Regions from separate parts of the Serratia sp. A07 genome, predicted to be linked through region 1. Evidence: predicted binding sites of a transcription regulator. Region 1 holds the regulator's gene; each other region holds the start of a gene.
The links. The regulator ArgR, encoded in region 1, controls arginine synthesis, uptake and breakdown. The targets are predictions, from matches to a motif close to ANTGAATAAAAATACANT.
Positions count from the first base shown of each region.

Region 1 (2,270 bases):
TGCAGGCTTTCGGGCAGGTTTTCGCCACTTGCTCAATCAGGTTACGCACGATGCCGGCGTTAACGTTGAACAGATCAGAGCGATCCATGCCAGGCTTACGGGCCACGCCGGCGGAAATCAGCACCACGTCCGCACCGTGCAGAGCCGGGGTCGCGTCTTCGCCGCTGAAGCCTTTGATTTTAACTGCGGTTGGGATGTGGCTTAAGTCGACGGCAACGCCTGGGGTAACGGGGGCAATGTCGTAGAGAGAGAGTTCAGAACCTGAAGGAAGCTGGGTTTTGAGTAGAAGGGCGAGGGCCTGGCCGATACCGCCAGCAGCACCGAGAACTGCAACTTTCATCCTATACTCCTTTATTATCTTAAATATATAAAGCGCCGTGAATGTGTTGGTTACGGACCTTAAGTTATTACACCTTTAAAAACAATAAATTAGCCAATTCTTGCCTGCAGGTGTAATAAAACGGCCGCTGTCGCGTCCATTTTAGATTAAATCGCTTACGCATGAAGGGCATAGCGCACATTAATCAAAAATAGTGCGAGGTTATTCACGAGCAAGTTAACCGGCCGTTACATTACACCCTTACGCAACATCAGAACAACATCATTTTAATAACATTTTATTTACCACCGCAGGCCGATTTTCCGTCGTCAAAAGGGCATATTCATCGCTGCCGGATTTTGTTAAAATGCCGTCCTTTCCTCGCCGCCCGGTCATGTTTATTTTCTTTGGGTCGGCCTTTGTTGCATAAAAATTCATCCATATGCATAATCATGACTTCCACTATCAACATTCCACGGTGCAAAATGCGTAATCCCGCAAAACAGGAAGATCTGATCAAGACGTTCAAAGCGTTATTGAAAGAAGAAAAATTCAGTTCTCAAGGCGAGATCGTTTTGGCGCTGCAAGAAGAAGGCTTCGAAAACATTAACCAATCCAAAGTATCGCGCATGCTGACCAAGTTCGGCGCGGTACGTACGCGCAATGCCAAAATGGAAATGGTGTATTGCCTTCCTGCCGAACTCGGCGTGCCGACCACCACCAGCCCATTGAAGAATCTGGTGCTGGACGTCGACCATAACGACGCCGTCGTGGTGATCCACACCAGCCCGGGCGCCGCGCAGCTGATCGCTCGCCTGCTCGACTCATTGGGTAAATCCCAGGGCATCCTCGGCACGATTGCCGGCGACGATACGATTTTCGTCACCCCGTCCAACGGCTTTACCGCTCAGAAACTGCATGAAGCTATTCTGGGCGTGTTCGAGCAAGAGCTGTGAAACCTGGCGCTAACAAAGTGCGGCTGTAGCCCGCACTTTGTTAGCGCTTCTTTAACCCCCGCGTTACCTTCCCTGCCTTCAACCGCGTTTAACACTGCTTTTTTATCCCTCAGCAACACATTTCCATGACATCTCCATGTAACCAGCAGTACCCACTGTGATCTTCCGCACTTTTGGTCAAAAGCACTTACCTCATTGAAATTACATAAATTTAACATCAAAAGATCGTTTTATGAGCGTTTTTTATTCCTTATGGTTATAAAAAATAAGGATCATGAGGTTAAAGTTTCACTAGCAACTGTTAGCGAACTATTAATTTTTCGCGTTACTAGCTGTATACTCATTTTCGTGAACTGAATCACAGTTCGTTGGAACTGATAAAAGAATACGATGAGGTGAGATGATGAAAATTAAAACTACCGTTGCAACCCTGAGCGTTCTGTCCATGCTTTCATTTGGTGCATTCGCAGCACAATCTGTTGACGCGACTCAGGCCGCAAAACTGCAGCCGGCCGGTGTGATCACCGTGAGCGGCGTCGCCGCTGCGCCTTCCGACATTCGCCAGGCGCTGTCCGACAAAGCTGACGCCAAAGGGGCAACCGCTTACCGCGTAATCGAAGCCCGCAATGACGGCAACTTCCACGCGACCGCTGAAATCTACAAATAAGTACCGGCATTACCCGGCAACGGGCAATACATCTCTGGAATCAAACGCTGTCGTAACGGCCTTCAAGAATAAAAATCGCTGCCAAGCCCTTCCAGGCTGTTATGACCAAGGATCGCTATCATGAACATGAAAACTACTGTTGCTGCACTCGGCCTGCTGTCTGTCATCTCCTTCGGCGCTTCTGCCGCCCAATTGGTGACTAACGATCAGACCGCCAACCTGCAATCTATCGGCACCATTACCGTCAGCGGCATCGACGGCGCGCCGACCGACATTCGCCAGGCGTTGTCGGAAAAAGCCGACGCAAAAGGCGCGACCGCCTACCGCG
Region 1 covers NZ_JBZXDO010000010.1:51,797-54,066, reverse strand. The annotation lists gene mdh (malate dehydrogenase) at 1-340, opposite strand, end outside; gene argR (transcriptional regulator ArgR) at 805-1,275, shown strand; gene yhcN (peroxide/acid stress response protein YhcN) at 1,679-1,942, shown strand; gene yhcN (peroxide/acid stress response protein YhcN) at 2,063-2,270, shown strand, end outside.

Region 2 (2,270 bases), on a different contig from region 1:
TGATGCCGATGGAGCTGACCACCGGCAGGTAGCCGGCGCTCAGCAGGGTATTGAGCAGCGCGGGCGAACCGGGCTGCGCGTTGCCGACGTGGCCCAATGCCGGATCGAGCGGGGTCACGACCGCGCTGCCGCCATCCGCCAGGCTCAGGCCGACGGCGTTGATTTGGTGTTTAATCGCCCACGCCAGCAGCGTTTTGTTGGCGGTGCCGGCCAGCGCGCCGGTGATGATGTCGATCTGATCGGCCGGCGTGACCCGCAGGCCGTTCTTTTTCACCACCGGCAAAGAGAGCTGCTTCATCAGTTCGTCCACCACGCAGCCACCGCCGTGCACGATCACCAGTGGGCGCTGATGCTGCTGCCGGTAGCTGTCCAGCGCGGTAAACAGACGCTCCAGCGCTTCTTCACTGTCTAATAACACGCCACCTAACTTGATAATTAACGGGTTCATTGCTGTTTACTCACGCTGGTTTAAAGGAGTGACTGGGTTTCCGGGAAGCCGAAACGGATATTCAGGCATTGCACCGCCTGCGCCGCCGCGCCTTTCAGCAGGTTGTCTTCCACCGCTACGGCGATCAGATGCTCGCCCTGCACCGCAAAACCGATGTCGCAGAACGGCAGCCCCACCACCGCTTTCAGCGCCGGCACGCCCTGGTCGTACAACCGCACCAGCGGTTTGTCGTCATAGGCGGCATGATAGGCGGCCGCGACGTCCTGCGCGGTCACGCCGGCCTTCAGGCGGCAGGTGATGGTTTCAAGGATACCGCGCGGGAAGTTGCCCAGGTGCGGCGTAAAGATAACCGGCACGCCCAGGTGCGCGGCGATCTCCGGCTGGTGCCGATGAGTGAAAATACCGTACGGCTGCAGGCTCACTTCGCAGAAGCTGGTGGTCATGCTGGCCTTACGACCGGCGCCGCTGACGCCGCTGGTGGCGTTGATCACCGGCCACTGGTCGAGGTTCAGCAGCTGCTTCTCGATCAACGGCTTCAGCGCCAGCTGCGCCGCCGTCGGGTAACAGCCCGGCACGGCAATCAGCTGCGCCTGTTTAATCTTGTCGCTCTGCCACTCCGCCAGGCCGTACACCGCCTGCTCCAGCAGGGCGCCATGCTGATGTTCGAAACCGTAGTACTGGCTATAAAAACCGGCGTCCTGCACGCGGAAGGCGCCCGACAGATCGAACACCACGCAGCCCGCCGCCAGGAAGGCCGGTGCGATATCGTGGCTGACTTCATGGGCGGTGGCGAGGAACACCACGTCGATGCCCTGCGCCGCCTTGGCAACGTCGGTCAACGGCTGCAGCGGCAGATCGACGATGCCTTTCAACTGGGGATGGAGATCGGAAAGCAACTTTCCTGCATCTGCACTTTGCGCTGAAACCGCTAAAGCGGTTATGTTCATGTGTGGGTGGCGATTCAGGTAAGCCGTGAGCTCCGCTCCGGCGTAACCGCTGGCACCAACGATCAGCGTATTCAACATGTGGCCTTTCACCTTCTAAACTGACGTGCGGTCGCTTGCGACCCAGGTAACAGGGCTAGCCAGCGTTGTTGCGCCGTTCACCCACGGAGCCTGGCGTTGATGCTTTTATAAACATCCGGGTATCGGGTTCCCTTACGCTTCGGCTTACTGTATTTTTATTCAAAATAAATGCATGAATATTGATACTATCCTAACCAAAGGCTGTCAACAGTGAAGATGAAATTACCTCCATTTATTGAGCTGTACCGGGCGTTGATCGCAACGAAGTCGATCAGCGCCACCGATGCCGGCCTCGATCAGAGCAATGAGGCGTTAATCAACTTGCTGGCCGGATGGTTTGCCGACCTGGGCTTTCGCGTCGACGTACAGCCGGTGCCGGAATCGCGCCACAAATTCAACCTGCTGGCCAGCATCGGCGAAGGCAGCGGCGGCCTGCTGCTGGCCGGCCATACCGATACGGTGCCTTACGACGAAGGCCGCTGGACGCGCGATCCGTTCACCCTGACCGAGCACGACAACAAGCTCTACGGCCTGGGCACCGCCGACATGAAAGGCTTCTTCGCCTTTATTCTGGATGCGGTGCGCGACATCGACGCGAGCAAACTGACCAAGCCGCTGTACATTCTGGCTACCGCAGATGAAGAAACGACGATGGCCGGCGCACGTTATTTCGCCGCCTCCACCGCCATTCGGCCGGATTTCGCCATCATCGGCGAACCAACCTCGCTGCAGCCGGTGCGCGCACACAAGGGCCACATGGCCAACGCCATTCGCATCGTCGGCCAGTCCGGCCACTC
Region 2 covers NZ_JBZXDO010000015.1:102,899-105,168, reverse strand. The annotation lists gene argB (acetylglutamate kinase) at 1-448, opposite strand, end outside; gene argC (N-acetyl-gamma-glutamyl-phosphate reductase) at 469-1,473, opposite strand; gene argE (acetylornithine deacetylase) at 1,690-2,270, shown strand, end outside.
Region 2: argC (N-acetyl-gamma-glutamyl-phosphate reductase) is a predicted target of ArgR. The motif match lies at 1,620-1,637, and genes of this name have one in related genera.

Region 3 (2,270 bases), on a different contig from region 1:
CCCGCCTTGCCGGCCTGCGGCGCTTCCGGCGGCAACGTGCGCTCCAGATCGCCCTTGTTGTAATCTTCCAGTAACGCCAGTAGCGGATCATACTCCTCACCGCCGCTGCCGGCCTTGGTCGGGTAGAGATCCATGACCAGACGGTTGCGATACTCCGGCACCGGCGCCAGCGTGAAAATATGCGGGCTGACGCTCTGCTTGAGCTCCAGCACCAGCCGCACGGTATTCTGATCGAACTGGCCAACGCGCGCCTGCTTGAGATAAGGGTCGTCGGCACGTACCTGCCCGGCGATGCCTTTCAGCACGCTGTTAAGGTGAACGCCTTCAATGTCCACCACCACGCGATCGGGATTGGTCAGGGCAAACTGCTTGTATTTCAGCTCGACGTTGGATTCCAGCGTGACGCGGGTATAGGTGGAGGATGGCCAGACGCGCACGGCGATCACGTGCGATGACGCGGCGAAGCCCGTGCGACTCACACTCAGCAACCAGCTGGCGGCAACGCCCTGTAATAAACGACGGCGGCCCAGATTGTGATTAGAGTTTGGCATGCGGCTCCGGCAGTAATAGCTGTTTACAACAGATGAAAAAAACACCAATAAAATGGGGATGCCGAAAACTTTAACCAATCATTCCAGCCCTGTCATCAGAAAATCTTTTTATGGTTTTTCAATTTATTAACGATTTAGCACCCTTAGCGCACTCTTCATGACGATTTCTCGCTTGCCATCGGCGCAATAAAAGAATAAAAATACAAAAATACCGTATAAATATGCAAAAGAGGTTTGTCGTGAAGGAACGTAGTACAGAGCTGGTGCAAGGATTCCGTCACTCAGTCCCCTATATCAATGCCCACCGCGGCAAGACGTTTGTCATCATGCTCGGCGGGGAAGCCATCGAACACGAGAATTTCTCCAACATCGTCAACGATATCGGGCTGCTGCATAGTCTGGGCATTCGCCTGGTGGTGGTTTACGGCGCACGGCCGCAGATCGACGCCAATCTGGCGCAGCACAACTATGAGCCGATCTACCACAAACACACCCGCGTGACCGACGCCCATACGCTCGAGCTGGTCAAGCAGGCCGCCGGTTTGTTGCAGCTCGATATCACCGCCCGGCTGTCGATGAGCCTCAACAACACGCCGCTACAGGGCGCGCATATCAACGTGGTCAGCGGCAACTTCATCATCGCGCAGCCGCTGGGCGTCGATGACGGCATCGACTACTGTCACAGCGGCCGCATTCGCCGCATCGATGAAGACGCGATCCACCGCCAGCTCGACAGCAACGCCATCGTGCTGATCGGCCCGGTCGCGGTTTCGGTCACCGGCGAGAGTTTCAACCTGACTTCGGAAGAAGTGGCTACCCAGTTGGCGATCAAGCTGAAAGCGGAAAAAATGATCGGTTTCTGCTCCTCGCAAGGTGTGACCGACGCGGAGGGCAACATCCTTTCCGAGCTGTTCCCCAACGACGCGCAAAAGCGCCTTGAAGAGCTCGAGGAAGGCGGCGACTACCATTCCGGCACCGTGCGCTTCCTGCGCGGCGCGGTAAAAGGCTGCCGCAGCGGTGTGCGCCGCAGCCACCTGATCAGCTACCAGGAAGACGGCGCGCTGGTGCAAGAGCTGTTCTCACGCGACGGCATCGGCACCCAAATCGTGATGGAGAGCGCCGAACAGGTGCGCCGGGCGACGATCAACGACATCGGCGGCATTCTGGAGCTGATCCGGCCGCTCGAACAGCAGGGTATTCTGGTGCGCCGTTCGCGCGAACAGCTGGAGATGGAGATCGACAAGTTCACCATTATCGAACGCGACAACCTGACCATCGCCTGCGCGGCGCTGTACCCGTTCTTAGAGGAAAAAATCGGTGAGATGGCCTGTGTCGCGGTACATCCCGATTACCGCAGCTCTTCGCGCGGCGAGATGCTGCTGCAGCGGGTGGAAAACCAGGCGCGGCAGATGGGGCTGAAGAAGCTGTTCGTGCTGACCACCCGCAGCATCCACTGGTTCCAGGAACGCGGATTCACCCCGGCGGAAGTCGACGTGCTGCCGATGCAAAAGCAGGCGCTGTATAACTACCAGCGCCGTTCCAAAATCCTGCTGGCCGATCTGTAATCCCCACGGCGCGGCCGTTGCCGCGCCCCTTCAACGCTTATTCCGTCGCCTGAAGCCGTTCAGCCAATCCGCTGCGACGCTGAGTCGGCATGCGAATGGCCCGCAGCAACACCGCCTCCGTGGCATACAGCGAGAGCTGCTTACGCGCGCGAGT
Region 3 covers NZ_JBZXDO010000013.1:70,019-72,288, forward strand. The annotation lists gene amiC (N-acetylmuramoyl-L-alanine amidase AmiC) at 1-551, opposite strand, end outside; gene argA (amino-acid N-acetyltransferase) at 773-2,116, shown strand; gene recD (exodeoxyribonuclease V subunit alpha) at 2,154-2,270, opposite strand, start outside.
Region 3: argA (amino-acid N-acetyltransferase) is a predicted target of ArgR. The motif match lies at 741-758, and genes of this name have one in related genera.